One region of the Bacillus sp. FJAT-53060 genome, then DNA from elsewhere that is predicted to be linked to it. Evidence: a T-box and tRNA genes for the amino acid it is inferred to sense, from the RefSeq annotation. Region 1 holds a T-box; the other holds one or more tRNA genes.

Region 1 (15,702 bases):
TCAACCCATCATTTCTTAAAATATTTTAAAACGTGCTTTTTTAGTCGACAAAATTCAGCCGATTGACGATCAATTGGCTGTTTCTTTTTTATTTATATGATCATAAAAACAAAAAGGACAGCTATTGAGAATGAGATGCTAAACAATAGCCGTCCTATAGATTTTATCGCTACCTTCTTATACTCGTCAAGCAAAACTAAAAAATCAGGACAAGAACCTTATGAAAAGAAAGGCTTTTTTCATGGTTCTTTTGCTGGCGCATACACCGGCAGTTGTTTAAGCACGTAATTTTAAGGATCGTTCACTCGCCTTTACAAAGACAGGGGTTGCGCCTATCACTTCACCATCTGCGTGAAATAAGATTTTCTCATCTGCCTCTAAGTACGCTTCCTCATGCTGAAAAAGGGTGACTCCCTCCATTGCGAGGTGCTTTCCAAAAACCATCGCACTAAGAAACAAGATGACTTTGAATGGATTCAAATCCGTAACAACGATTGTTTGAAAGCCTGGCTGCCTTGCGCTCGCTTCTGGCGCTGCTTTTAGCCCTCCGCCATAATACGGGTGATTGCATACCATCACAAACCACACTTGGCGAAAGACTTTCCTCTCATCTTCAATAAAAAGAGCAAGGTCAAACGGCTTGAATGACCATAAAGAATGAAGAAATGACAGCGGGTAAATGATAAACCCCAGCTTGAGTCGTTTCAGCCACTTTTTCCCTCTGAAATGAACCGTTTTCCTCAGAACATGTGCGTCAAACCCAACACCAATATGATTGAGAAAAAGAACAGATAGCGGGCTTTCCGCATGATCTTGAAATGAACCGAGAGAAAATGTTTTGGTGAGCATTCTCTTTTGCTTTCTGACTTCTTTTATCACATCATGACGCTGGATACCAAGCCCCTTCGCTGCGTCATTCCAATGACCAGCTGGAACAAAGCTTAGCTGCACATGATCGATTTCTTTTAAGCCATTCAGTACTTCATGAATGGTGCCGTCACCTCCAATGACGATCAGACGCTTCAGCCTATCATCTTGCATGGCGCTAATCTGTCTCGCCAAGACCTCTGCATGACCTTCGTGCAGGGTAAGAAACGATCGGTATGAAATCTCCACCCTTTGTAATTCTTTCTCTATGCTCCTCCAAGTACTGAGTCCTTTTCCATGTCCTGCTGCTGGGTTGACGATAAAGTACCATTCATTCATAAGTTAGCTCCACTCAAGTCTCATTTACGGTGACCTTCCATTATGCCTTTAATCGAGCCATTCCTGCCTTCTTTTGCTGTCTGATTCACCATAAGCAAGCAATGCTTTTGTCGCCTTAAATTGCTGGTGCTTTGTCGGCGCCGTATTTTTCCGCTGCTTTTTAAACCATTCCTCAGCCTTCTTCTTATCCACAACCTCCATCCCGTATGGAACTTCAGGTAAGTCAATATAAGAGGTGCGGCTGATGAGGATTTTTTTCACAGGAAGTTCTACACCACTTTGCTGTAAAATCTTTGACACCACGGTTCCTGAGCGTAGAAGGCTTGTACAAGGATTTAAGATGGACTGGACAGCTTTTCCTGTCGCCCGCTTTTCCCAAAAACGTTCCTTTGATCCGATAAATACGCTGTCTGGCTCTGCCTCTAAGAAGGATAAACAGATCACTTCCAGCGGCGTAATGATCACTGAACACAATTCCATCTCAGCTTTTTGAATGAGCAGCACCGGCTTGTACATCACAAAATAAGAATCCGGAAGCTGTCTTGCAAGGATACGCAGCTTTTCATCATATCGAATGTGATGGGAAACGGTTGAAATGTGTGATATCGTCGAGCTGGCCCACTTTAATTGAACATCGTAGAGATGATCTTTAAAAAAGTGAATCAGCTTCGTTTCATCGGTAGGGATGTTTCTAAAGACTCCTTGCTCTATATCTGTTGGCTCGTTAAAAAGACTTAGGTCCCGTTCCTTTTTCATATCGGCTTCTTTTTGCTTTCTCTTTAAGGAGAATTTCTTTCTCTTTTCTTCCTTTTGTTCAGCTTGTTCAAGGGTTTGGTCAAGCTGCTGTTGCGCCTGTTCTTTGGAAGCCTTTTTTAACTCATCCCATCTTTGATTTTTCAATCGAATAAACTGATTGATGTAATGATGGGGATCTTGTTCATATCGTGATATATAATCTTGAATTTTGATCATTTGCGCCATCTGCTGCTCACTCCAACTTCTAGAATCATTTAGTGTAAATTGTTTGATTGCGTGATAACGTGAGGTTTCTTTCGTACGTATTTCAAATAAAGCGATACTAGGAGAATAGCTGTCTTTGAATGATGAGCATAAGATCATTTTTTCACTGTGATTTCCCCTTCTCCTTACCTATTTCTATTTTGCTAATTCATACATGGCTTGTGCATATAGAGCTGTTGCTCTCAGTAAGTCATCGATTTCGATATATTCATCCTTTTGATGCGCACAATCTGGTCTGCCAGGGAATAGAGGGCCAAAGGCTACTCCTGCTTCTAAAGATCTCGCATACGTTCCTCCTCCAATAGCAATAAGGGAGGCTGGATCTCCAGTTTGTTCCTCATATACCCGCTGTAATGTTTTCACAAGTGGATGATCTTTTGAGACATGATGCGGAGGGCTGTCGTCAAATTTCTCAAGGGATGCCCCTTTGATGCTTTCAATCCCCTTTCTTACGTCCTTGCCGTCTGCTGTCACTGGATAACGGACATTTATCCCAAGTTTGGCTTCCTCATTTTGCGTATAGCGGATGGTGCCAACATTGAGGGTCAGGTCCCCGCTTATGTCATCCTGGTAAGCAATTCCCAGCTTTTGTCCTCTTGTATCTTGATCAAATAAAGCGTTTATTTGTGATGTAAAGGCAAGCCCTTGTTCATCTAATTCATGCTCACATAAGAAATTTGCCATATGAATGCCCGCATTAATGCCATACGCCGGCTCCATCGCATGTACTGATACACCATTTAATGTGAAACGCAGTTCACCCGCTATTTTCTTTGTCTCACCAGATAATTGATTTTCAGTGAGATAAGCTTCAAAAGCCGTTTTCAACGCTTCAGCATCATATTCCTGTGCCGTTGTCACAATAGCTGCGGCCTCATCTGGCACCATATTGAGCCTCATACCTGATGAAAACTGCTTGAGTGTATAGCGCTTATTTTCTTCTGATTGTTGATATGTAAATGAAACGATGGCATCGATGATCCCTTTTTCAGCATGAATAATGGGGAAATCTGCATCAGGCGCAAAGCCAATGTTCGGCATCGCCTCATGCTTAAAATAATGATCCACACAGCGCCAATCACTTTCTTCATCAGTTCCGATAATCATTCGAATCTTTTTTGATAACTGAATATCTGCATCTTTTAACATCTTAAGCGCATAGAAAGCCGCTATGGTTGGCCCTTTATCATCAATGGCCCCTCTTGCAAAAATTTTATTTTCTCTCATGTCTGCTGAAAATGGCGGGGTTGTCCAGCCGTCACCAGCAGGCACCACGTCCACATGGCATAGCACCCCTACAATGTCTTCGCCTTGTCCATATTCAATATGTCCTGCATAACCATCGACATTCTTCACAATAAAGCCTTCGTTTTTCCCTTTTTTCAGCATGTACTGAAGGGCCTCATCCACTTTTTCACCGAATGGCTTCCCTTCTTTTCCACCTTCTTCATCAAGAACACTTTCAATTTGTAAAAAAGATCGTGTATCATTGATCAAGTCTTCTTTTTTTCGTATGACTTCAGCTTCCCAATTCATTTTCCATTCCTCCTTCAAAAAAAGGTTGCAATCCACCCTCGCTGGAATGACAACATTCTTTACTATGGTATATATTGTAGCCGTCAAGCTAGGAATCCTTTCAAAAGGAGGCATTCCTTTTGACCAAGTCTTTACTGCCACAATTATTGCTACTGTCGTCGGTACGCTCTGGATGGCACTATTTCCAACTATCCGATTGCCATTGCACCAAGCATGGGGCTAAATGTCTATTTCACCGTCACAGTTTTCGGTGACGGCAGCATCAGCTACCAAACGGCGTTCAGTGCGGTATTTGTCACTGGTTTACTCTTTATTATTTTATCGTTAACATCCCTTAGAAAACAACTGATCGAAGCCATTCCAGATAATTTAAAGTACGGAATGACAGCAGGGATTGGACTTTTCATTGCGTTCATCGGTCTCAGACAGTCTGGCATCATGGCTACTCCCCAGAGAATCTTGTAAAGCTTGGATTTATTTCATATCCACTTGTGAAATGAGCAAAAGAGAAATGGACATAAGTGCATAGTCTTGTTCTCATCTTTGCCATCTTATTTTTAAAGGCACATTTCAAAAGAGCATTTTGTAAATTTCCTGTGTTTATTTTTTGTTTTTTCTAAAATGACAGACTTCTCCATACCCCTTATGTTTATTGGGTTTAACAGGATTCAAATCATGATATAAATATATTTTATTTCATGAAGACCAGTTAAAAAACACGTAAATTTGACTTTTTGGTGGAACTCCATGCATAATAATGTGTATAATAAAATAAAACATTAAAAAACACGAACATTTACCATTGTTGCATGTCCTTATTTCGCAGTTTTAGTGTAGTAAGTTGTGGTTAGTCAAGTCCATCCGATCTTATTGATAGGGAGTGGTTTTTTGAAACCTTCAACAAACCGTATGATGACTCGAATTAAATCAGTTTATATGTTCATTCAAGAGAAAGGTCTTGTGACGACACAAGAGCTGGTTGATGAATTCGGGATCACACCTAGAACCATTCAAAGAGACTTAAACGTGCTTGCCTATAACGATCTTGTTCATAGTCCAAGCAGAGGCAAATGGGAAACAACGAGAAAAAAAGTGAAAATATCATCTTAAGCTTATAATGAATTGTCCATATAACATAAAGAACCGGCAATATGCCGGTTCTTTGTCTATTCTCGATTGATTAAGCTATCTAATTCTTCTTCCGTCAATTCACGATACTCCCCGGGCGCTAAATCTTCATCTAATGAGACAGATCCCATTGACAAACGCTTTAAAAAGATCACTTCATTCCCTACCGCTTGCACCATCAGCTTCACTTGATGGTATTTCCCTTCAGTAATCGTTAAACGGATGCGTGTATCCGCCTCTTGATTGGCATCTACTTCAATCTTTGCCGGCTTCGTATGGTAGTCATCTAAAATGACAACCCCCTGCTCAAGACGCTTGATGTCTTGATCTCTTAAAGGGTATGTCAGATGAACTTCGTACGTCTTCGGGACATGCTTTTTCGGAGAAAGTAATTGATAAGCGAGCTGCCCATCATTTGTGAGGAGAAGAAGACCAACTGTATCCTTATCAAGTCTCCCCACAGGGAATGGCCCCCTTGCAATATCCTCCGGCTCAAGTAAATCGACAACCGTTTCATCTCGCAAATCCTCTGTTGCTGAAATAACGCCATCTGGTTTGTTCATCATTAAATAAATAAACTCTTTATACTCAACACGCTCTCCGTGTACGAGTACTTCATCATTCAATGGATCGACATGATCTTTCACCTGCTTCGCCACTTCTCCATTCACTGTGACAGCTCGAGCCTTGACCAGCTTCTTCACATCTTTTCTTGAACCAAAGCCGCTATTGGCAAGCAATTTATCAAGCCTCATGAATATCCACCTCTTCTTAACTCTTTTTTCTTAAAAATGTTGGCATACGGCTGCCAAGTATACGCTCTAGTAATCCAATCTTGTAAGAAAAGAACATATACACACCGCCTCCAGTGATCATTGAAATCAAGATGACGATACCAGCTTGTACAATTCCGTCTTCATAAGAAATCAATTGACTCACAAGCTGACATGTCACATAAGCCGCAACAGCCATGATCGCCGTTAAAATACTAATGAGAATAAAACGTTTGAAAATCCTGTGGAATGAATAGCCTGCATGACGCTTAATCATGATAAACATATACAAGATCGACGCACTGTAGCCTAGTGCAGTTGCAAGCACAGAACCATTTCCTTGCAGCCAGCTAATCAGCGGGATATTCAAGACTGTTTTAATCAAAATCCCTAACAAAAGACTGACGATAGCGAATTTTTGTTTGTTAATCCCTTGCAAAATCGCTGCGTTAATGGTGAATAAAGAAAACAATAACGCAACAGGTGCATACCAGAACAAAATAGAAATCCCTATCTCAGGATGAACAGACGGGTAGAAAAACCAATAAACTGGTCCTGCCAGAGCAGAGATTCCAAATGAAGCAGGCAGTACGAAGAATAACATAACCTGCATTGTTTGATCAATTTGCCGATTGAGCAGTTTATCATTACGTGCTGTAAATGATTCCGTAATGGTCGGAATCAAGGTTAAGCCAAAAGCTGTTGCAAGAGACACAGGAATCATCACTAGCTTCGGTAAATATAACGTCACAATGGAAAGTACCGCTGTACTAATATCTTGATGTCCTGATGCAATCATGGCTCTATTGATTGTATTTGTATCAATATATGAATAAATTGGAATTGCAAGTCCAACAAACACATACGGTGCTGCATAGCTAAACAACTCTGTAAACATTTGCTTATAAGACAAATCAGAGTAAGCGCCTGTATTCGGCTGCATAGCAAGGAGACGGTCCTTCCGCTTCAGCCAATATAAATAAAGGGTAAATAATCCGCCAAATGCCCCGATCAGTGCTGCAAAAGTTGCATAACCGACAGCAATGACAAGTCCGCCGTCAAGCACCTTTAAAATAATAAACGTCGCTGTTAATAGGAAGATGATTCTGACAAGTTGTTCGATGACTTGAGAAACAGCTGTTGGCCCCATCATCGAGTGCCCTTGGAAGAACCCTCGCACAAGACTCATGATTGGTACAACCAGAAGACCTAAACTCACCATCCGAATCACATATACCACTTGATCGACAGTCAAACCGCCTGTTTCATTTGATCCGCCAAGCTGAATCTTGGCAAAAATCGGCGCAGTCAAATATAAAATAGAAAAGGCGATAATACCGGTGACAAGCATGACCGACATACCCGCTCTGAACATTTTCCTTGTTGTCTGATAATCGCCAATTGCATTATATTTGGAGACAAATTTTGATACCGCTGTTGGGAAACCAAGCGTAGCAATACTTAAAAAGATCGTATACTGATTGTATCCATATTGGAATAGTGCACCACCAGTAGCTCCAACCATTGCGCTAAATGGAATTAAGTAAATCATACCAAGAAAACGAGAGAGATAAGTCCCTATCGTTAAAACCAACGTACCACGAAGCAGTTTATTAGACATGCGCTTAACCACCATTTTTCTAATGAATATTCAACTTAACTATTTTACCACATCATTTCATCGCACAGGTAACAAAACCCATACAGAAGTCACAAAACCAATCAATTCATATTTCAGCCTTCCCCAATCTTCGTTATAATAGAGAAATGACTGAAGTAGAAAGAGGAATGTAACATGAAACATTATGATGTCATTGTCATTGGCGGTGGACCTTCTGGGCTGATGGCCGCGATTGCATCAGCAGAGCACGGTGCATCTGTTCTTTTAATTGACAAAGGAAATAAACTTGGCAGAAAGCTGGCCATTTCTGGCGGTGGACGCTGTAACGTTACCAATCGCCTTCCAGTAGAAGAAATCATTCAACATATTCCCGGAAACGGCCGTTTTTTATATAGTGCATTTTCTGAGTTCAACAATGAGGATATCATTACATTTTTTGAAAACCTTGGCATTGAACTGAAAGAAGAAGACCACGGACGCATGTTCCCTGTCTCAAACAAAGCACAATCTGTTGTGAATGCCCTGTTAGACAGGCTCCGAACTTTGAATGTCACCATTCGAACGAATGAAAAGATTAAAAACGTTCTGTATCAAGACGGACAAGCAGCAGGAATTGTTACAAATAACGATGAAAAAATTTCAAGCAAGGCTGTTGTCATTGCTGTTGGTGGAAAAAGTGTGCCGCATACTGGATCTACTGGTGACGGCTATGCTTGGGCAGAAGCCGCTGGCCATACGATTACAGAGCTTTTCCCAACAGAAGTACCGGTCACATCAGATGAGCCATTTATGAAAGAAAAAGTGCTTCAAGGGCTCTCTTTACGAAGTGTGGCTGTGAGTGTTTTAAACAAAAAGGGAAAACCAGTCGTCACACATGTCATGGATATGATCTTTACTCACTTTGGCTTATCAGGCCCAGCTGTTCTTAGATGCAGCGGATTTGTTGTCAAAGAGCTGAAAAAGCAGCCGACAGTCCGCCTGCAAATTGATTTATATCCAAAGTTTCATGACGAGGAGCTATTCCAAAAGCTTCACTGTGACCTAAAGGACGCACCGAAAAAGTCAATTAAGAATGTACTGAAGCCTTGGATGCAAGAACGCTATTTGTTGTTCCTTTTAGAAAGGAACGAGATTGATCCACAAGACACATTTTCTGGTCTTGCCAAGGATAAACTGCGTGCTTTTGCCCATGATTGTAAACATTTTATCGTTCATGCAAATGGTACACTTTCCTTAGACAAAGCGTTTGTCACAGGAGGCGGAGTCTCTGTCAAAGAGATTGAACCGAAAAAAATGGCGTCTAAAAAAATGGCCGGTCTTTATTTCTGCGGAGAAATTTTAGACATTCACGGTTATACTGGCGGCTACAATATTACGTCAGCACTTGTGACAGGCAGGCTTGCTGGCATGAATGCTGCACTAGAAGCAAAGGAGAGATATCAATGATCAGACGTGCACTTCCGATTGTACTTGCGGTTGTGATTAGTTTGACAGCTGCCTTTTTCATGAAGCTGTCGATTACCCCATTAAAAGTGGCTATCGTTTTGGCTTTTACCATTTTCGCTGTTTGCTTAAAAGAATATGTATACCGCCTTCGTAAACGGATTGAGGAAAAGACGTCCTCACACACCGATGGTTGAAAAATGGTAAGGAAACATGTTACGGTAAAGTAGAGGTCGAGTGAGAAACTCGCCTTTTTTTGTTTGAAAAATAATGAGATAGGGGATATTAAATAAAATCCTCTGCTTAAAAGTGTAGAGCAACAGGAGAGTGAGATGGTGTGAAAAACGTATCAAGTGTATTTTGGATTGTGATTGCGATCACATTTATAGCGGTCCTATGGGGAGCCTTTTCTCCAGAAACACTGCAAAGTATGACAGATCAAATTCAAACTTACATTACAAATGACTTTGGCTGGTATTATTTATTAGTCGTATCACTGCTTGTCGGCTTTTGTCTATTCTTTATTTTTAGTCCAATCGGAAAAATGACGTTAGGAAAGCCTGATGAAAAGCCTGAGTTTGGTCTTTTTTCTTGGTTTGCGATGCTATTTAGTGCTGGTATGGGAATTGGCCTTGTTTTTTACGGAGCGGCTGAACCGATCAGTCACTTTGCCATTCAATCACCAACAGTCGAGACTGAAACCGCACAAGCCTTCCGCGATTCCCTTCGTTATACCTTTTTCCACTGGGGACTTCATGCATGGGCCATTTATGCGATTGTCGCACTTTGTATTGCATACTTCAAATTTAGAAAAGATGCGCCTGGATTAATTAGTTCAACCTTATACCCATTATTCGGAAATAGAATTCATGGATGGATCGGAAAAACCATAGATTGTATCGCCGTGTTTGCAACAGTAGTTGGTGTAGCCACTAGTTTAGGACTAGGTGCTGCGCAAATTAATGGAGGGTTAAGTTATTTATTCGGTATACCAAATAACTTCTTGACTCAGCTCATCATTATTGCAATCGTCACGGTTCTGTTCCTTATCTCTTCTTGGAGTGGAATTAGTAAAGGTATTAAATATTTAAGCACTACAAATATGATTTTTGCTGCTTTGCTCATAATGTTTTTACTTTTTGTTGGACCAACTGTTTATATATTAAATTCATTTACAGATTCAATTGGACAATACTTATCAAATATTGTGCAAATGAGCTTTAGATTATCCCCAAATGACCCTGAAAAGAGAGAATGGATTAATGGATGGACAATCTTCTATTGGGCATGGTGGATCTCTTGGTCCCCTTTTGTCGGAATTTTTATTGCAAGGGTATCGCGCGGAAGAACCATTCGAGAGTTTTTAATTGGTGTCTTAGTAGCTCCTTCAATACTCGTTTTTCTATGGTTCTCTATCTTCGGTGTATCTGCCATGGACTTACAACAAAAAAAGATTGTCGATATTGCTGGTATGTCGACTGAAACAATGCTGTTTGGTGTATTAAATCAATACCCACTCGCCATGATTACGTCGATCCTGGCCCTTATCTTAATTGCTGTATTCTTTATCACATCAGCAGATTCAGCCACATTCGTTCTTGGGATGCAGACAACCTATGGCTCATTAAATCCTGCTAATAGTGTGAAGATCAGCTGGGGCATCATCCAATCAGCTGTCGCTGCAGTGCTTTTATTTTCAGGCGGGCTTGAAGCCTTGCAAAACACAGCAAAACTCGCAGCTTTGCCATTCTCAGTTGTTATTATTTTGATGATCGTATCACTATATAAATCGTTAAATGATGAACGAAGGGCCATTAAACAAGCAAAAATAAGATCAATAAACCACGAAGCCCAAGAGTAAAAAAAGCATAATAGAAAGAGCCGTTTCTTATCTGAACGGCTTTTTTCTTATATCCATTTAAGATTGTCATGATCTACTCGGTCTTCCTAGTCTTCAAAGGTTTTCTATCGCACGGAACAGAAGACAAAGGGCTAAAATAAAGATTATTTTTAGCCCTTTGTCAAAAAGATGCCGTCTATTTTTTATATAAAATGAGCGCTGAAAAACAGTAAAGCTGTTCTCCTCCTTGCTCACAGATCACTGCTACATTGTACTTAATGTCAATGACTTGGTCGTCGTCCATTCCTTTTAAAAAAAGATTGATTTCGCTCTGTAAATCTTTTTCGTGTTCTTCATCAAATACAGCTACCTTTAGCACAAATGCCACTCTCCCTTCTCTTGCTACTCTATCTTTATGCACATAGAGACGGGCATATGAACAAAAAAAGCCTTCCATCTCATGGATGAAAGGACTCCTATTTACAGCTTCGGTTTTGTTTCTCCTGTCCATGCAAGCATGCCACCAATTACATTGGTCGCTTGATAGCCTTGGTCTTCTAAGTAATAGCAGACATTTTCACTACGTTTACCAGAACGGCAAATAATATAATATTCTTGTGTTTTGTCAAACGCATCCAGTTTCTCAGGGATATCTCCCATTCGAATGTGGACTGCTTCTGGAACCATGCCTTCTGCTACCTCCTCATCCTCACGCACATCGACGAGCTGAATGGCCTCTTCTTGCCTTAGTTTTTGTTTTAATTCTTCTATTGAGATTTCTTTTACTGACACGACTTTCATCTCTCCTTTTATTCACGGTGACACCATTATAGCAAATCATTCACATCATGTTGAAGTAATCACCCGTTTAGATTGAAGGAAAAACGTGATCATTTTTTCACATCTACTAGTTGCTCACTTTCAAACTCTACCTTTTTGAATTGCCATTGTGAGAATGCTAATACTAAAAAACAGTGCGATTCCTGGTAAATAAGCAAATAGGATAAAACGGAAACCATTTCTCCTAAAAGACTAAGCGTTGTTCACGTTTGCTTTCCTTTTCCATTGACGTCACTCCTCATTGGTCAACTTTTAAAATACAAGATCGATGGAGGAATCACCTTGTTTTCGACAAAATTATGTCCCAGGAAATAAATAACACCCACCGGTTTATACCGATGGGTGTGTTCTTTAATTCGCAACAATATTGACAAGCTTCCCAGGGACCGCAATCACTTTGAGGATTGTTTTCCCTTCAAGCTGTTCTTTGACTCGTGCATCATTTTTCGCAATCTCCTCTAACTGCTCTCTTGTTGCCTCAGCAGGAACAGTTAATTTTGCTTTTACTTTCCCATTCAGCTGTACGACAATTTCTACTTCATCGTCGACAAGCTTTGACTCGTCATATTGTGGCCATGCTTCATAAGAAATCGATCCTTCATGACCAAGTTTATTCCAAAGCTCTTCCGCTAAATGCGGTGCAATTGGAGAAAGGAGTTTCACAAACCCTTCAGCATATTCTTTCGGCAATGTATCAGCCTTATAGGCATCATTAATAAACACCATTAGCTGTGAAATTCCTGTGTTGAAACGTAAACTTTCATAATGATCCGTGACCTTCATCACCGTTTCATGATAGCTGCGCTCTAATGCACCGCCTGATTGCTCTATTACTTTTTCACTGATTGAGCTATCTTCATTTGTGAATAGACGCCATACACGGTCAAGAAAACGACGAGCACCTTCAAGTCCTGTTTCAGACCAAGCAATTGATGCATCTAAAGGTCCCATGAACATTTCATAAAGTCTTAATGTATCGGCACCATAGGATTCTACGATGTCATCTGGATTGACAACGTTCCCTTTTGATTTACTCATTTTTTCATTATTTTCACCAAGAATCATTCCTTGGTTGAACAATTTCATGAAAGGTTCTTTTGTTGGGACAACCCCGATATCATACAAGAATTTATGCCAGAAGCGCGCATATAAAAGATGCAATACCGCATGTTCCGCTCCTCCAATATACACATCAACCGGAAGCCATTTCTTTAGCTTTTCGGGAGATGCGAGTTCTTCGGTGTTATGTGGATCAATATAACGTAAGAAGTACCAGCAGCTGCCTGCCCATTGCGGCATTGTATTGGTTTCACGGCGTCCTTTTTTACCTGTGACAGGATCTACAACCTCAACCCATTCTTTCATATTGGCTAAAGGTGATTCACCTGTTCCACTTGGCTTAATTTCAGTCGTCCTAGGCAAAATCAGTGGAAGGTCTTCCTCTGATACAGCTGAGGATGTTCCGTCTTCCCAATGAATAATTGGAATGGGCTCACCCCAGTAGCGCTGACGGCTGAAAAGCCAATCTCTTAAACGATACGTAACTTTCTTTTCACCTTTTTGATGTTCTTCAAGCCATGCAATGGCTTTTTCAATCGCTTCTTCTTTCCCTAAGCCATTTAAGAAATCAGAGTTTATGTGTTTTCCATCACCTGTATAAGCTTCTTTTTCAATGTCTCCGCCTTCTACAACCTCTTTGATTGGAAGATCAAATGTTTTGGCAAATTCATAGTCACGCTCATCATGAGCAGGTACAGCCATAATGGCTCCAGTTCCATATGTGGCTAATACGTAATCTGCAATCCAGATCTGCATCTTTTCACCATTTAAAGGATTGATGGCATACGCACCTGTGAAAATGCCCGTTTTCGTTTTAGCAAGATCTGTCCGCTCTAAATCACTCTTAGATTGAATCTCTTTGATATATGCTTCCACTGCTTCTTTTTGAGCAGCTGATGTAATTTTTTCAACAAGTGCATGTTCTGGTGCAAGAACTGCATACGTTGCACCAAAAAGTGTATCAGGACGCGTTGTAAAAACGGTGAATTGCTCGTCATGTCCCTCTACTTTAAAGTGAACATGCGCACCTTCAGAACGTCCAATCCAGTTACGTTGCATATCTTTGATGCTTTCAGGCCAATCAATCTCTTCTAAATCCTCTAACAGCCTGTCCGCATATGCCGTAATTCTGAGCATCCATTGCTTCATTGGACGCCTTTCAACAGGATGCCCTCCTCGTTCACTTTTTCCATCAATGACTTCTTCATTTGCAAGGACAGTGCCGAGAGCTGGGCACCAGTTCACTGGTACTTCATCAATATACGCCAACCCTTTTTCGTACAATTTCAAGAAAATCCACTGTGTCCATTTGTAGTAATTCGGATCTGTCGTGTTGATTTCTCGATCCCAATCATACGAAAACCCTAGCGATTGAATTTGACGGCGGAAATTATTGATGTTTTCTTCTGTAAAGGCCTTCGGATCATTTCCTGTATCTAGTGCATACTGTTCCGCTGGAAGACCAAATGCATCCCATCCCATCGGATGAAGAACATCATACCCCTGCATACGTTTCATACGTGATAAAATATCCGTTGCTGTGTAGCCCTCAGGATGCCCAACATGAAGCCCTGCTCCTGATGGATATGGAAACATATCCAGCGCATAAAACTTTGGTTTATTTTCCGAGTCAGATGTGGCGAATGTTTTATTTGTCAGCCAATATTCCTGCCACTTCTTTTCAATTTCCAGATGCTGAAAACTCAATGTGAAAACCTCCTTTAATATGTACGGCTTTATCTGCTAAAATGACCACTGCAAGAATTCAGATTTTTCTAAAATCAACAAAAAACCCTCATCCCTGGAAAGGGACGAGAGATTTTTTGTTTCCCGCGGTACCACCCTTGTTAGCGTAACTTGCTGTTCATACGCTCACTTAATATCTTTAACGCAGACATGCGACAGAAGCTCAACGCAACTGCAACTCTGAGGCGAGTTCAGAAGCAGATTTGATTGACTTTCACCAGCCGTCAATTCTCTAAAGACAAATACTGCTTTCCTACTACTCCTCTTCACTGTTCTTATCGTAACCGTCATCTAAGTAGTATTTTATAGAATTATGATCATAAGTGCAAGCAGGTTTGTATACAATGGAATGTACCCTAGGCAGGGTAAAGTAGAGGATATTATTCGTGTGGAGATCGGTTATGACGGTTGGAGTCCCCATCCTGTGAACGCTGTTCTCTCACAAAATCAAAGCTTCGCAGAACTGCTTCTCCCCCGTAACCTGAAATAATTGATAAGATGATCAAGTGCAGACTAGAATCGGGATTTGAGGATAAGACAAGCAGTGTAGCGGCAATCATCCCTACGAGCCAATCTTCAATAAACCCTAGGTAAATAAACTTTTTTGTCATTCTGGGCTTCTCTAGCCTGCCTTTTTTCTTTACGTGACCGAGAATGCCCATGACCCCTCCAATGGCGCAAGCAATAATGACTTGTTGCAGCATTTTCATCACCTTCCTAAAGCCCTTAGAATAGTAAAGCGACTTCAGGCTGTCTAGCCCCCTTGTAATGCCATTCTGCTGTTCCGTCATAATCCATGTAAAAGGTCTATTCTCACTAACGAAGAAAAAAAGCTTGTTTCTTCCATTATACGTGAATGACCTATAAACAATCTTGATGCATTGGAATCATTTTCTCCTAATCCATATTAACTATTTTTGTCATTTTATGAATGTTAAGTAAATGATTCCTCACTTTTCTAAAAAAGTCTCCTTACTAACTATATTCTAATGGAGGACAAACTATGATGACAAATTTAACAAAGCGTTTGCAAAGATTGAAACAGAATATATATAATGCTACGTTTATAAGGAATTTGGTTGAAAAACACCATTTAAATGTCTGATAATAGCAGTAAATGAGGGTAATATGGTCAACTCGAACTCATAACAAAAGCGCTAGATCGTGCGGGATTGGTGTTGTCATTACAAGGATAAACCCTATCGTTGATGTGAAGCATGACTTTACACAATGACTGGATACAAAACAGATCAAATACTTGGCCATAATTGCCGATTCCTCCAGTGGAAAAACACAGACCAAAAGTAGCTTGCTTTAATACGTCATGGAATACAAAACAAAACACCTATTACCACACAGCTAAAAAATTATAAAAAAGATGGCACTTTTTTTGGAATGAACTCAATATAGATCCTCTATACATTGAACAAGAAACATTTTTCATTGGCTTTCAAAAGGATATAAAGAAACAGAAGGAATATGAACAGCTT
Region 2 (15,702 bases), on a different contig from region 1:
GTGAAGCATGGACGTTGTTATCTAGTTTTGAGAGAACATTTTTAAAATATCTCTTGATTTATTTTCAATACATAGTATAATATCTTTTGTCACTAAATTGTCTGGTGATGATGGCGAAGAGGTCACACCCGTTCCCATACCGAACACGGAAGTTAAGCTCTTCAGCGCCAATGGTAGTTGGGGGTTTCCCCCTGTGAGAGTAGGACATCGCCAGGCTTTCTTCATTCCGCAGTAGCTCAGTGGTAGAGCTATCGGCTGTTAACCGATCGGTCGTAGGTTCGAATCCTACCTGCGGAGCCAATTTGGAGAGCTGTCCGAGTGGCCGAAGGAGCACGATTGGAAATCGTGTAGGCGGTAAACCCGTCTCAAGGGTTCGAATCCCTTGCTCTCCGCCACAAGATACATATAATAGATGGCCCGTTGGTCAAGCGGTTAAGACACCGCCCTTTCACGGCGGTAACACGGGTTCGAATCCCGTACGGGTCACCATTTTATAGAATATATACCAGCATTTTTTTCCGGAGGATTAGCTCAGCTGGGAGAGCATCTGCCTTACAAGCAGAGGGTCGGCGGTTCGAGCCCGTCATCCTCCACCATATCTTTTATATTGTCGCGGGGTGGAGCAGTTCGGTAGCTCGTCGGGCTCATAACCCGAAGGTCGCAGGTTCAAATCCTGCCCCCGCAACCAAACTTTTTATTTTTATATTGGTCCGGTAGTTCAGTTGGTTAGAATGCCTGCCTGTCACGCAGGAGGTCGCGGGTTCGAGTCCCGTCCGGACCGCCATTTATACATATTCATCATATTGATGTTGGCTCGGTAGCTCAGTTGGTAGAGCAACGGACTGAAAATCCGTGTGTCGGCGGTTCGATTCCGTCCCGAGCCACCACTATTTGCCGGTGTAGCTCAATTGGTAGAGCAACTGACTTGTAATCAGTAGGTTGGGGGTTCAAGTCCTCTTGCCGGCACTGTTTTTCAAATGTGGAGGGGTAGCGAAGTGGCTAAACGCGGCGGACTGTAAATCCGCTCCCTCCGGGTTCGGCGGTTCGAATCCGCCCCCCTCCACCATTTTTAGGGGCATAGTTTAACGGTAGAACAGAGGTCTCCAAAACCTCCGGTGTGGGTTCGATTCCTACTGCCCCTGCCAATTATATGATTTATAACATCTATGGCGGTTGTGGCGAAGTGGTTAACGCACCAGATTGTGGCTCTGGCACTCGTGGGTTCGATTCCCATCAATCGCCCCATTTTATTATTGGGCTATAGCCAAGCGGTAAGGCAACGGACTTTGACTCCGTCATGCGTTGGTTCGAATCCAGCTAGCCCAGTTGATATGCGGAAGTAGTTCAGTGGTAGAACACCACCTTGCCAAGGTGGGGGTCGCGGGTTCGAATCCCGTCTTCCGCTCCAATAATGGCGGCATAGCCAAGTGGTAAGGCAGAGGTCTGCAAAACCTTTATCCCCGGTTCAAATCCGGGTGTCGCCTTTTTTTTTGAAAAGACTGCCGGGGTGGTGGAATTGGCAGACACACAGGACTTAAAATCCTGCGGTAGGTGACTACCGTGCCGGTTCAAGTCCGGCCCTCGGCACCATTGTTTTTTATTATAAGTTGCGCTCTTTAAAGATCATGCCGGTGTGGCGGAATTGGCAGACGCGCACGACTCAAAATCGTGTTCCTCACGGAGTGCCGGTTCGACCCCGGCCACCGGTACCACATCGCGGGTGTAGTTTAGTGGTAAAACCTCAGCCTTCCAAGCTGATGATGAGGGTTCGATTCCCTTCACCCGCTCCAACTTACATACTGATAAATTGACTGACTGCTAATGAAAATTAGCGGTCTTTTTTGCTTTTATGTACATGATTATTGAAGGCAAAGTCAAATTCCTATGGTCATATGCACCCTTTCATTAAAACAATTTATTTTTGAGGGAATGATGAAAAGATGAGAAGGAACAATCAGCTATCAACAAAAGACATTGACTTAATTATGGACAATGTGGCAAATGAGAAGAGAAGATTGAATTTAAAGGAGCATTAAAGCTATTTATTGAGGACTGTGAAATAAAATCTGAGCCTTTAGAGGAAAGGAGGGGCAGGGTGTTACTAGCTCAATATGAAAAAGAAAAAGTGAAAGCCATATTTGATTATCATAATCTATGTGATGATGTGCTTTATGTTGAATTGTTATACCTTTAGAGCCTCTTATTAAACTAGAATTGGAATCCGAACCAGATCAAATTAGTTGGATTTATAAAACTTTAATGAAAAATCAGTATGATAAGGAACATGTCCTTATGTTTAGGATCATTACAGTGGATTCTAGCGTTTATTATATGTTATGCCATATTCGTTTTATTTCTAAATGATCTTGGCTAAAGTGTTTCAATACATAGACATCTGGATTGCTGAGCTTCTCCCACTCATTGAATCCAATGTTCGAATCGGCGTGTTTGAGGAGCAGGCTCATGATATTGCCGTGTGTAACGAAGAGGGTATGATTTTCTTCTACTTCTATTTGTTCGTAGAGAGCCTCTACTATTCGGTTCATTGCTTCTTGACTTGATTCTCCGCCTTCATATGTGATGTGTAAATCCGAAAAACTGAGCTTTAGCTTCTCATACCAATCATCCATCGGCTTTCTACTTAACACACGTTCAGAGAGACGCTCATCTATTTTTATCTTAAGTTGTTTTGCATGGGCGAGCGGCTCAATGGTTTGGATGGCTCGTTTATAGGGACTTGAGATGATCTTATTGAGGTGAATGCCGGAAAAGAACTGAGCCAGCGCGAGTGATTGAGTGATGCCTTGCTGCGTTAAAGCCGCATCTTTCAATTGTCCATCTGCTTGGCAGTGTCTGACTTTCATGGGATTACACCTTTCATTGAGTATTGGATGAGCATTCACGAAGGTCTAGGTTAATTTGTTCGTATCTGTATCTTTATATGGATCGATGAGCTTGGATGTAAGGTCTAAGTTGAACAAAAAGTCATCTACGTGGTCTGTACCAAAGGGAAATGTGGAAAAGTTGATTGGGATGCTGCCTTCTTGCTTTTCTGAAGTGATCGACTGATTGTTTTGCTTTTTTCTCCAGTTCTTAAACAAGCTCATGTAAGCTACCCTTTTCTAAGAAAAAGATGGATTTATGCTAATAATACGAGGAAGTTGTACAAGCGTCAATCCTTTTTCAAATAGGTCTATTCATTTGATTCCCTATGGTGGTGTCACTTCAATTGAAGGGAAATTTGAATCAGCTTGACTTCATTTAAGACATTGATCATCCGCTGGAACATTTTGTAAATAAATTTACAAAATCGAAATCACTGCTCCGTCTAAAAGACAGGTTTTTGTGCTTCTTCTCATATGTCTTGAAGCTCTCTATCCTCTGTATATGGATGGATATGTGATACCAGCAAGAATTCATCTGCACCTTTTGTACTCTGGTACCTGAAGTGGAACAATGGATTCCTTATGTAATTGTGCCTGTTTTTTCCGTAACCCATCTTCTTCTGTTACCAGTAGAGTCTCACCTTCGGTTGTGATGGCCATTTTCCTTCCATGCAATCAGTGGAATCGAATCGGTACAAAGAGATTCTTTACCTGCGCCTACTCCAGAAGGTCCTGTGACCTCAATAATCTTAATCTATATCTTTATCACACCGTACATTGATAGGAGAAATCGTGTCACAATAAAGAAGAAAATTAAGAAGTAAGGGTAGAGTTTTGTATAAATTTGGGTAAACGAGTCAAAAAGCCTAGGTTATTCATCCTTTTCTTTATAATTACTTTGACACGATTAGATGAAAAAAGTAAAGTAGTACTAAGTAATTTACAAAACACTCTTCATTCACTGAAACATGAAGTGTGTGTAAATTTTATTTTTTTTGAAACTTATGATGCTTCTCATACGTTATATTAAAGGAACTCCTTGGTCTGCCGGAGACAAAGCATTGGAATGCTTGGCGAAGAAGATTTACATTTGCAAAATGAATGTAAATTTTTTATGAATTCATTTATATCAATTTGTTAATAGAAAGAAGAGGTATTATGAAAAAAATATTTTTGAACAAATATAGCTTTTTTGTATTGGCTGTCCTTTTATTCTGGGCAAAATCGTATACAGCCTACAAGATGGACTTTAATTTAGGAGTAAAAGGTTCTTTTCAAGAGGGACTTCTCTTATTAAATCCATTTAGTTCAGCCATTGTGTTTTTGGGACTTGCTCTCTTTTTAAAGGGGCGTAAATCGGCTATTGTTTTAATTGTGATTGATTTTATTATGACCGGACTTTTATATGCAAATGTAGCGTACTACCGTTTCTTTGATGACTTTTTAACTTTCCCAACAATGAAGCAAGCAGGAAATCTTGGAGGAGGCATGACAGACGGTGTGTTATCAAGTATTAAGCCGCATGACATTTTGTACTTCCTTGATATCTTGATCTTGATTGCCATTGTGATTTGGAGACCGGAAATCAAGAAATTCCAAATGAAAAAGACATTTGCATTGCTTATTGTTGCAGCAGGTGTCGGCCTGTTCTTTGTCAACCTTCATTTAGCTGAAAAGGATCGTCCAGAATTATTAACAAGAACTTTTGATCATAAGTATATTGTTAAGTATTTAGGCGTCTATAATTATGCGATTTATGATGGGATTCAATCGGCGCAAAATGCAACACAGGTTGCAAATGCGAGCAGTGATGATTTAACGGATGTTGTGAACTATACGGCTTCTCACTATGCAAAGCCAAATGCAGAGTATTTTGGCAAAGCGAAAGGTAAAAATATCATTAAAATCCATTTAGAGAGTTTTCAGTCGTTTTTAATTGATTACAAGCTAAATGGGGAAGAAGTTACGCCGTTTTTAAACAAACTGGCTCATGGGGAAGATGATTTTACGTATTTCGATAACTTCTTCCATCAGACAGGTCAAGGAAAGACAGCGGATGCTGAACTGATGATGGATAATAGTATGTTTGGCTTGCCAGAGGGTGCAGCGTTTGTGACAAAAGGGGAAAATACCTACCAATCACTTCCTGCAATTTTAAATCAAAAGGAAGATTATACAAGTGCAGTTCTTCACGGGGATTATAAATCTTTCTGGAACCGTGACACCATTTATAAGCATATGGGAATTGATCAATTCTTCGATGCCTCTTATTACAATATGGATGAAGAAAATCTTGTGAATATGGGACTGAAGGATAAGCCGTTCTTTAAAGAGTCAATCCCAATGTTAGAATCATTGAAAAAACCATTTTATGCACACTTAATGACACTGACTCATCACTATCCATTTAATTTAGATGAGAAAGATGCCACTATTCCAAAAGCAACAACTGGCGATAAGACAGTAGATAATTATTTTCAAACAGCAAGATATTTAGATGAATCATTAGAGCAATTCTTTAAGGATTTGAAAAAATCAGGTCTGTATAAAGACTCAGTTATTTTATTATATGGTGACCATAACGGTATTTCTGAGAACCATAACCGTGCAATGAGTGAAATTCAAGGAAAAGAAATTACACCGTATCAAAATGCACAAAATCAGCGTGTACCGCTGATGATTCGTATTCCTGGTAAACAGGGCGGCGTGAATCATACGTATGGCGGTGAAATAGACGTGATGCCAACGCTTCTCCACTTACAAGGTATCGATTCAAACGAGTTCGTGAATTTTGGGACAGATCTATTTTCAAAAGAACATGATCAAACAGTTGCATTCCGTAGTGGAAACTATGTGACACCAAAATACACACTTGTAGATAATACTGTCTACGACACGAAAACGGGTAAAGTGATGAAGCAAAATAAAAAGACAGAGGCGATCAAAGCCCGTGTAGATAATCAGTTAAGTCTTTCAGATAAAGTGCTTTACAGGGATCTTCTTCGATTCCATAAGCTATCTGATTTTAAACCAGTGAATCCATCTGATTATTTCTATGGTAAAACAAACAAAACGCAAGAAGCGGATTCTTCTGCTAAGTAACTAAGTTTTGGGCAAGCACAGGAAAGGTGCTTGCCTTTTTCTCTCTCATAGCTTGATTTATTGGCAAAATATGTTTATATTTTAAGTAGCTGACGAAACTCATTTTGTCCTAGTGGATTTCAGGAGGAGCTTATGATAACAAATACAAAAACACAAAAAAAGAAATCAGAATTATGGGGCTGGATCAAGGCCATCTTAATTGCATTCATTGCTGTTTTTATCATTCGTAATTTTATATTTGCGCCGTATATTGTCAAAGGGTCTTCTATGGATCCGACATTGCATAATACAGAGCGGGTCTTTGTGAATAAAACCGTCGATTATTTCGGTGATTATAAACGAGGACAGATCATTGTACTTGATGGGGAAGACCGCAGCACTCATTACGTGAAACGATTGATTGGTTTACCAGGTGATAAAATTGAAATGAAAAATGACCAGCTGTACGTCAATGGTCAAAAAGTGGCGGAGCCTTATTTAGCGTCAAACAAAAAGAAAGCAGCCGCAGATGGCACCTTGTTGACGCCTGATTTCGGTCCTCTTACAGTCCCGAAAGGAAAGTACTTTGTCATGGGTGACAATCGCCAGAATTCAATGGACAGCCGCAACGGTCTAGGTCTTTTTACAAAGAGTGATATTCAAGGGACAACATCATTTGTGTTTTATCCTTTCCAAGATATTCGGTTACTTAATCAATAAGAAAAAAGCACACTGTCGTGTGGTTCAGACCGTAGACAAACCCTACCTTTACTTCAAGTAAAAGTGGGGTTTTCACTTATTTTGATAAAATTTATCAGTTGTCTTACCCTGGACATGGTCGTCTCCATGTCCAGTTTGCTAGCTTTTTGAGATTCATGGCAGCGAAAGTAAGCATCGCCTGCATCATTCGAGTGCTTGATACAGATTATGATGGGAATCTCGTGATAGGAGAAAGACGCATCACAAAACCAGGTCAGAATTTGAGATAACAGATGAGTTGTTGTTGACAGAAGGATAAGATTGAATCAAAAGAAGCAAAGGACCACTCTCTTTTTGGTTCTCCTTCTTGTATTAGCAAGGTGTGATCAAGCAGCGGTTGGTTCAGAAAACAATGTAAAAGAGATTAATGAATGCAGCATAGTCTAAGCCCATTGCTTTTAGCAAAGGAAGAAGGCATGAGAGTAAAGTGGGGTGAGTTTCAAAGCGCCCTTCCCCAATTTGAAGGGCTTGGCGCTAATCAATTAGATTTTTCATAGGAAGAGAAGGAGGAACGAGTGATGAAGAAGGAAAGGTTTTTTTCAATGAACTTTCTTGTATATACATATTTTAAGTGACAAGAGAAGAAGGAAAATATGCTCACTCTTTTGTTAAAATTATCGGTAGATATTTCATAATTGGTGTAATAACGACATGTAATTAGGACTTTTATATCTGATATATCGGAGGAATTCTTTCTATCTCACAAAAAAGAAAGAATATATAGAAGAGATGAAGATAAAAGACTATTTTAAAATAGAGGAAAAAGATGGTTCGTTTGACATTGTTTGGGTTCGTTGGTTCTAATGGAGTGATGAAATCTAGTGAAAAAGAGAGGGTTTGTGCATTAAAAAGGAAATAATTGAATAAAAGATCCCATTTTACCCAAAGGTGTGTTCTTGTCAAAAATGGGATCTTCTGTTGATGTTTGGAGTGTGACACCTATGATACGATCAGTTCATCATAAGATGGGAGGTGAAAATTATGACTTATGCAGCACCGCAAGTAGATTATTCCACTATGGAACCTGCTATTATGGACCAAGCTTGGTTCTTAGTATTTGTTGCAGTCCTTCTGGCATTGGGAGCAACAGTTGTTCTAGGAGCAGCAATTTGGTGTTTAGCAAACGGCAACGGTAGCTTTACAGGAGGCGTTCGATGGGAAAGTGGCTTACACGTTAATATTGAATGTAAGTAGCTCTACTTAGGATTCATCTTCTTACTTCTAAGGTATGACACCAGGGCTAAACCGTCTGTGGCGGGCGGTTTAGCCTGATCTGTTTTAATGAATATACAGCCACTTGGAGGTTATATGTTTACGATCGAGAATTTAACTAAGACGTATAAAAATAATGTAACTGCTATCAATGATTTTCATTTAAAGATCGCTCCTCATCAAATTGTTGCTGTTGCTGGTCCGAATGGATCCGGTAAAACAACGATGATTAACTGTACACTCGGGATCATTAAGCAAACAGAAGGAACGATTCACATAAAGGATGTGACAAATGATAATCCATCCTTTAAAAAACAAGTAGCCTATGTTCCAGATGATCTGCTGCTCCCTGAAGCATTGACTGGTGCTGAATATTTAGATTTTGTTTCCTCTATGTATGAATGTAAAACAAATCATAGAAGAAATCAACTAATTGAATTGTTTGACATGGATTCAGCTTTATCAAGACCTATCGAAACATATTCACATGGTATGAAAAAAAAGACACAGCTGATTGCCGGCTTTATGCTTGATAGTCAATTGGTGATCATGGATGAGCCCTTTAGAGGACTTGATATTGAAGCGGTTATAAACACAAAGAAACTCATGAAGCGTTATGCCAAGCACCATGGTGCGATCTTGCTTTCAACGCATGATATGCTTTCAGCAGAAGAGCTGTGCCACAAAATCGCCATTATTTCAAAGGGAAATAAAATGGATGAAGGAACAGTTTCAGCATTAAAAGAGAAGTATCAATCTAGCACACTGGAACAAGTGTTTCTGAAAGCTTCAATGTTAAGTGATAGGGGTGCACATTTTGATGAAATCATTAATCATTTCTAAAATGATGCTTAAAATGTGGCAGCAGGAGATGTATAAGCTCTTTGATACTCAAACGAAGCGAATCATTGTGGTCTTATTCTTTTTGTTTGCAGTCACAATGGGAGCCATCATCGGATACAGTTTTACAGGTGTCTTTATAAAGTCTTTCTTAAATGGAGATGAACGTTCACTTGGACTGTTGGTTGTGTCAATGGCGATCAATGCATCCATTTTTACAAGCCTGTTGTTTGTTCTGATCAAGGTCAGAACGCCCGAACAGGACCGGTTTTCTATGCAGCTTAGCTGGTTTCCGCTTTCGACATTTCAGAAAAGCCTTGGATACTTCATTCCGATGGTGACAGTGGTGGCAGGGCTTGTTTTATTCTTTATCGGTGTCTTGCTTTTACCTAATTTTATTGCCAAAGGGATCGGTATTTTCTTTATTCTCACTTTCTTCTTGATGGTGCTTTTGCAATCGCTGTTTGTCCTAACACTTTTGCAGTTCATTTACAACATGACCTATTTGCTCGTTCTAAAATTTAAATTACCATTGCAAAAATTTGCAGCGATATTTGTTTTATTGGTGCTAGTTGTTGCGTATGGAATGACGCATTTTGACATCAGTAAAATTCAGCAATCATATATACAGTTTGATTATCATTTGATGTATTTTACAGCCCCATTTTTCCTTGCGGGACAAGGGATGTCTCCTCAAGGAGTAAATTATGCGATTTTGATTCTGTTCATCCTATTATCCGCAGGCGGTGCGTTTTTTTCTCTTGCTCTTATGCCGATTATGGTAGAGAAAAAAGCATTAACTTTTTTAAACAAACTACCATTCTCGTCTTCAAAAAAGTGGTCACTCATTGTAAAGGAAATCAAATCACAGGTGAGAAATGAAGAAAACATTTTAAACTTTCTCGTTCTCCTTATCGTGATCTTATTTATCCGCTATCAGTTTGCTTTCCGCTTTGAAGGAGAAGCCTTTTTTGTACTATGTGCTCTAGCTGGATTAACAGCCTTTAATTCATTTGGCAATGATAAACGAATGCTTGGAATGTATAAAACATTTGGTCTAAGGTCGTGGGAAGTGGCTCTGTATAAGTTTATCGGCCTTCTGCTCGTTGGAGTGATGCAAATTGCTTTATTCATGCTCACAACACTGACGCTCCCTGATCAGATTTTGAACGTATTGATTGCTGCTGCAGTCTTGTGTAATGCAATTGCTCTCTTTTATGTCGTGGGTATTTTACTTCCCCTTGATCGAAATAATCCATACACGGGCATTTTTTCGTTTGGAGTGCTTATTTTAATCATGATTCCAATTTTATTTATTGGAAACTACGTCATAGGGGAGTCAAGCCAAATGCTTCAGTGGTTGCTAGTGGCAGGATTTGAAGGTCTGCTCATCTTTGCCATATACAAAGGTTTTTCATGGAGGTATTCACATGATTCAACTTCTTAACAGTAAGCTAAAGATCGAGCGGGTACCGGCTATTGCTCCGTATGTCACCTTACAAAAAAGGCATCTGACTGATACCCAGTATGGAAGCACACTCCCGATTAATGAGAGTGCATATCATATGTTAACGAAAGTTGACGGCAAGAGGACAGAAGCGAATATAACGGCAGAGCTCGCCGATTTGTTTCAGGTCGATGAGTCTGTAATTGCCCGTGATTTCTATCAACTAATGATGAGTCTAAATCAGCATCATTTGCTGTCTATCCATTATCAATCGCCATATCGGGTGGTCACAGCCTGCTATCAATTTTTTAAGCAGTATCAAGTAAAGATGAAAGAGCGGTTTGATTGCAGTGGTCACTCATTCCTTCAAATATTGGGGACGGCCTTGCTCATGGTGATGCGTAAAATCATCTTTTTCTGGGTGCTCTTTATGGTGATGGCAGGAATCGCCTTTTTATTCATTCCTGATCCATCGATTGTAGTCATCGCGATTTATTTTTCCATTATTTATTTCGGATTAATTACTGGGACAGCCTTGCATGAGGCGGCACATGGATATGCACATCGGAAGTTTGCAGGACGGGATGGCCCACAAGGCTTTTTTGCGAGCGATATGATGTCCGTGAAGTTTGTGAGACCCGTATTAGATCCATTTCAGAAAAAGCAGGTATGGATTACACTACTTGGGCCACTTCTGCCAGGTGTGATCGGAGCATTAGGAGTCATTGTGACCGTTTTATTTCTGAAAGAGAATCCAATCTCAACAGGTTTTTTCATTTTTTCAATTACGTATTTGATTCAATTACTCTACCTTCTTCCGTTTATGGGAGATGGTAAGTCCATTATGAAGCAGTTATTGGTTCGTGGAATGGGAGGTCAACGATTATGAACGTTCAGGCAATGAAACAAGGCGCAATTGTTGGTGGTTTTCTAGGTTTCTTAGGCTTTCCAATGCTGACTATTGGTGTACTGTTCTATCATTTATTTCAATCAAAAACGAATCATGAATTATTATTTAATAGTCTTGCCTTTGAGATGGAAGGCTCGTCAGCTTTTACTTTTCAGATCAAACCAAACTTTTTTATTTATATGATTGTAATTTTTGCTGTGAGTTTTCTGATTGTGGCACTGCTGTCAGTAATGAAACAGAAAAAAGCGAAAGATTAGGAGAACCCTCCTAATCTTTTTTTTGTATACTCAACCAAATTTTAGTATAATGTAGAACCAAAATCAAAGGGGATATCAATGTAGAAATGGAGCATTCTTTAATTCGCAGTTTATCTACTAGCAGGATGAAAGGATTAACGAAAAGAATCAGAGTATTACTTTTATCGGAAGTCATTACAAAAATGGTCGAAACGATGAATGTGCCCTTTCAATTATATCATCAGAAAGATATATACGAATCACAATTTAGTATTTGGTTAGACAAAAATGACGAAAGCAACTTCAAGTTTTCCGTTTTAAGTAGATGATTATGTTTTTTCTGCACAATCTGAATCTGTCAAAGTGCTTCAGGAGAAAAAGCATTGATTGTGTATAGAGCTGCAATTGGCAAAGATGGCTCTTGAAGAAATGTAGAAGAACCTGGAGCAAGCGTTGAAGAATATTTTGCATGCGTATTTATGTTTTGTACAGCTAGATAAATAACTATCGTAATATATATACGGAAAATGAAGTTTTTTGACGAAAATCTTCATATTCTGTTGACGAATTCTTAAGAAAGTTGTAATATAATAAAAGTCAACACAATGACATTGGCTTTCAAAGATGGATGCGGGTGTAGTTTAGTGGTAAAACCTCAGCCTTCCAAGCTGATGTCGTGAGTTCGATTCTCATCACCCGCTCCAATACATAATTTTGTTTATAACGCAGTGTTTCGTTTCATAGATAAACGAAGTGTTGCGTTTTTTATTATGTCAGTATAATGTGAAAAAGCGCTGTCAGACTACAGTGCTTTTTCAATGAGTTCATAGTTGCTTTCTCCACCTTGTATTTGTACAAACATTTTCGTCAAGGATTGTATAAGAGCTTCACTCTTTTCCCAGGAAATAGATGGCCGGAAAAGAATGATTTGAAGGATATTCTTTGTATCTTGAGAAATTTGTGCTTTACTTGTTTGAGAAAATAACCCTTTAAGCCCTTCACTGTCCTGCCATTCGATGTGATCAGAACTATTTTTTGACAGTAAAACAGGATCTTTGAGACGATCAGCATCTAGTGTAAGGATGGGTAAGAAATATTTTAATGAGAAAAATATCGACAAATCCTGTACGGAATTGGTCGAGTCCATAAATTGTTCCTTTTGAATATTAGAAAGAAGTGGAAGAAAAGGGACGTCTTCTAAAAGATCAGTCCATTCTTTGATCGCTGATACTTCTTCTAAGGTTTTATCCTCGTAATCAAAAAACAAAGATTCTTGAAACAGGCGTAATCGACCTTTTAACATTTGAGGCGATTTACCGACTTCAATCTGTGAATATTCAATTTGTCCAACATGAATAGACGGGCTTTGGGGATGAGATATTTCCATATGTATCTTCACAGTGACTCACTCCAATCGGTCATGATACACTCGTATTATACTTTAAACAACAGAAGAAACAAAGAAAGGAGGGGTGCAAGGTGATTCATGTTGGAAAATTAAAAGAAGAATTGATTCAATATGCGAATGAAATTGGTGTCGATAAAATTCGATTTGCAAGTGCTAATACATTTGATTCATTAAAAGACCGCCTTATCTTACATGAATCATTAGGGTATTTGTCGGGCTTTGAAGAGCCTGATATTGAAAAAAGAACAAACCCTGCTTTGTTGCTTCCAAAGGCCAAATCAATTGTTGCAATAGCGCTCGCTTATCCTTCCAAAATGAAAGATGCTCCTCGAAGCACAAAGGATGCGAGAAGAGGTATCTTTTCCAGGGCGTCATGGGGTACGGATTATCATGTTGTACTGAAAAAAAAGCTCGATATGCTCGAGGAATTTTTGAGAAGCAAACATGAAGATATACGAACGAAATCAATGGTGGATACAGGTGAACTGTCTGATCGTGCTGTAGCAGAACGTGCTGGCATTGGCTTTAGTGCAAAGAACTGCATGATTATTACACCTGAGTTCGGATCTTATGTGTACTTGGCTGAAATGATCACAAATGTCCCATTTGAACCGGATGAGAAAATGGAAGACCAGTGCGGAACGTGCAATAAATGTGTGGATTCGTGTCCAACAGGTGCCTTAGTGAATCCAGGACAGCTTAATTCTCAAAGGTGCATTTCGTTTTTAACGCAGACAAAAGGGTTTTTACCTGACGAGTTTCGGTCGAAAATAGGGAATCGATTGTATGGATGTGATACGTGCCAAACGGTCTGTCCAATCAATAAAGGAAAAGACTTTCATTTGCATCCTGAAATGGAGCCGGACCCTGAAATTGCAAAGCCGCTCTTAAAGCCGCTGCTTACGATCAGCAATCGTGAGTTTAAGGAGAAGTACGGTCATGTTTCGGGATCTTGGCGTGGGAAAAAGCCTATTCAAAGGAATGCGATTTTGGCACTTGCTCACTTTAAAGAAACCTCTGCGTTGCCAGATTTAGTTAAACTGATGCATAAAGATCCAAGGCCGGTCATTCGAGGAACGGCCGCTTGGGCTATTGGCAAAATTGGCGATCAGCAGCAGCTTTCAGAACTGGAAAAAGCCCTTGAGCGGGAAAGTGATGAAGAAGCGAGACAAGAGATTGTAAAAGGGGTTGAGTTCTTACAGACACCTTTAAATACTAAATAACATCCCTATGAACATAGAATGAACCAAACAGAGATTTTAAAAAAAGTTTGGTGGTGTCTGTGTGAAACAATTATTAGAGCAAACGTTAGAAGATAGGCTGGAGTATTTATTAAATGGCAGTGCGATCAAACAGCCACAGCTTATTTCTGATGTGGAAGCAGTAGAACGAAAAAAAGAGCTTTTCGCTAGAAGACAGGTTGAGATTGTAAAAGTGAAAGCAAAAGCAAAGCTTCTGCATTCAACGATTCAGGATGATGGAGCTCAGCATGTGCAATATCTTGCTCATCTCACTTATGTCTGTAAGGATGTAGACGATTCTTTTTATTTAGAGGAACATGTTGAAAAAAGAGAAGCGTTTCTTTATAACAACATGCTTGTGAAAGATCAAATGGTGCAGGGAAAATTGCAGAAGGAAGATGAGGTAGATAAACGCTTCCAAAACGAGGAACAATTCGGGAGAGCCTTTCACTATGATCGACGAGCAGCCGTGCAATACGCGGAGACGTACTGGAATAAAAGGAATCCAGCCTACAAAAATTTTGAGGATAACTGTACAAATTTTATTTCACAATGCTTGAAAGCAGGGAATGCGCCGACGAGAGGATATCCGAATCGGGGTTCTGGCTGGTGGGTGCGTCCACATACGTGGAGCTATAGCTGGACGGTCGCTCATTCGATGAAAAACTATTTAATGAATTCTAAGGCAGGTTTAAGAGCGAAGAAGGTTAAAGAGGCACAGGAGCTTCAAATCGGTGATGTCATTTGCTACGATTTTGAAGGTGATGGAAGGTATAATCATACAACCATTGTCGTTGATCATGATAAAGGCGGAATGCCACTTGTCAATGCACAGACGTATGACAGCCGTATGCGTTATTGGTCATATGAGGATTCGACAGCCTATACACCAGCTATTCGTTATACGTTTTTTCACATTTTGGACGATGCCGGGAAGGGTAGTTAATGGTATAATGTTGAGCGGAAAAGAAAATTTAGAGGTGAACTTTTTTGGGATTTCATGTCGTTTTATATCAACCAGAGATTCCAGCTAATACTGGAAATATTGCGCGTACATGTGCAGCAACAAATACAACACTCCATCTGATTCGTCCGCTTGGCTTTTCGACAGATGACAAAATGCTAAAGCGTGCAGGACTTGATTATTGGAAATATGCCAATGTCGTCTATCATGATTCATTGGATGAATTGTTTGAGGCTCATCCGAAGGGACAATTTTTCTATATCACGAAATTTGGCCAAAAGCCTCATACAATGTTTGATTACTCTCAGCTAGATGAAGACTATTTCTTTGTCTTTGGCAGGGAGACGAGTGGATTGCCGAAAGATTTAATTGAACGAAATATGGACCGTTGTCTTCGTTTGCCGATGACAGAACATGTTCGCTCACTTAATCTCTCGAATACGGCGGCTATCCTTGTTTATGAGGGGCTTCGCCAGCAGCAATATCGAGATCTCATATAAGATCATGATCAAAGCCGAGTTAGGTATCGTGGCTTTATTTATGAGAGATAAGAATATGTTGAAAAATGGGTATTGGAATAGATTGTGATCACGTTTTCAAAAAAGGAATAATGAGCTGAAAAAGCTACTTTTCATTAGTGCCATTAGCTCAGCTACTTTAATAGAGACCATTCCAGTCAGTATTCTAGGTCTCTCTCAGACCCAGGAAATAGTAGCAGC

What was found. The T-box of region 1 lies ahead of leuS (leucine--tRNA ligase). A T-box ahead of a tRNA ligase gene usually reads a tRNA of that ligase, here a tRNA-Leu.
Region 2: it has a tRNA-Leu gene. The T-box ahead of leuS (leucine--tRNA ligase) is inferred to sense a tRNA for this amino acid. The anticodon was not compared.

The regions. Positions count from the first base shown of each region.
Region 1 is NZ_JBAWSW010000002.1:23,399-39,100, reverse strand. It holds gene WAX46_RS01675 (phosphotransferase family protein) at 1-4, opposite strand, end outside; gene WAX46_RS01670 (YegS/Rv2252/BmrU family lipid kinase) at 277-1,206, opposite strand; gene WAX46_RS01665 (hypothetical protein) at 1,255-2,187, opposite strand; gene pepV (dipeptidase PepV) at 2,362-3,762, opposite strand; partial or broken gene WAX46_RS01655 (solute carrier family 23 protein) at 3,809-4,250, shown strand; gene WAX46_RS01650 (DeoR family transcriptional regulator) at 4,651-4,872, shown strand; gene WAX46_RS01645 (pseudouridine synthase) at 4,929-5,645, opposite strand; gene WAX46_RS01640 (putative polysaccharide biosynthesis protein) at 5,662-7,284, opposite strand; gene WAX46_RS01635 (NAD(P)/FAD-dependent oxidoreductase) at 7,459-8,730, shown strand; gene WAX46_RS01630 (hypothetical protein) at 8,727-8,924, shown strand; partial or broken gene opuD (glycine betaine transporter OpuD) at 9,065-10,599, shown strand; gene WAX46_RS01620 (sporulation protein Cse60) at 10,764-10,946, opposite strand; gene WAX46_RS01615 (rhodanese-like domain-containing protein) at 11,048-11,359, opposite strand; gene leuS (leucine--tRNA ligase) at 11,759-14,173, opposite strand; T-box leader at 14,271-14,491, opposite strand; gene WAX46_RS01605 (DUF4257 domain-containing protein) at 14,593-14,922, opposite strand; partial or broken gene WAX46_RS01600 (PAS domain S-box protein) at 15,358-15,702, shown strand, end outside.
Region 2 is NZ_JBAWSW010000019.1:37,092-52,793, reverse strand. It holds rRNA gene rrf (5S ribosomal RNA) at 101-216, shown strand; tRNA gene WAX46_RS09105 (tRNA-Asn) at 226-300, shown strand; tRNA gene WAX46_RS09100 (tRNA-Ser) at 305-395, shown strand; tRNA gene WAX46_RS09095 (tRNA-Glu) at 415-489, shown strand; tRNA gene WAX46_RS09090 (tRNA-Val) at 521-596, shown strand; tRNA gene WAX46_RS09085 (tRNA-Met) at 612-688, shown strand; tRNA gene WAX46_RS09080 (tRNA-Asp) at 708-784, shown strand; tRNA gene WAX46_RS09075 (tRNA-Phe) at 812-887, shown strand; tRNA gene WAX46_RS09070 (tRNA-Thr) at 894-966, shown strand; tRNA gene WAX46_RS09065 (tRNA-Tyr) at 982-1,066, shown strand; tRNA gene WAX46_RS09060 (tRNA-Trp) at 1,072-1,145, shown strand; tRNA gene WAX46_RS09055 (tRNA-His) at 1,170-1,245, shown strand; tRNA gene WAX46_RS09050 (tRNA-Gln) at 1,255-1,326, shown strand; tRNA gene WAX46_RS09045 (tRNA-Gly) at 1,334-1,408, shown strand; tRNA gene WAX46_RS09040 (tRNA-Cys) at 1,414-1,484, shown strand; tRNA gene WAX46_RS09035 (tRNA-Leu) at 1,502-1,590, shown strand; tRNA gene WAX46_RS09030 (tRNA-Leu) at 1,628-1,712, shown strand; tRNA gene WAX46_RS09025 (tRNA-Gly) at 1,717-1,790, shown strand; gene WAX46_RS09020 (histidine phosphatase family protein) at 2,328-2,864, opposite strand; gene WAX46_RS09015 (hypothetical protein) at 2,910-3,107, opposite strand; gene WAX46_RS09010 (LTA synthase family protein) at 4,044-5,987, shown strand; gene lepB (signal peptidase I) at 6,120-6,686, shown strand; partial or broken gene WAX46_RS09000 (aliphatic sulfonate ABC transporter substrate-binding protein) at 6,987-7,219, shown strand; gene WAX46_RS08995 (hypothetical protein) at 7,707-7,919, shown strand; gene WAX46_RS08990 (ABC transporter ATP-binding protein) at 8,034-8,780, shown strand; gene WAX46_RS08985 (hypothetical protein) at 8,758-10,224, shown strand; gene WAX46_RS08980 (PqqD family protein) at 10,208-11,113, shown strand; gene WAX46_RS08975 (hypothetical protein) at 11,110-11,391, shown strand; tRNA gene WAX46_RS08970 (tRNA-Gly) at 12,001-12,074, shown strand; gene WAX46_RS08965 (hypothetical protein) at 12,173-12,769, opposite strand; gene queG (tRNA epoxyqueuosine(34) reductase QueG) at 12,853-14,001, shown strand; gene WAX46_RS08955 (amidase domain-containing protein) at 14,063-14,965, shown strand; gene trmL (tRNA (uridine(34)/cytosine(34)/5-carboxymethylaminomethyluridine(34)-2'-O)-methyltransferase TrmL) at 15,010-15,483, shown strand.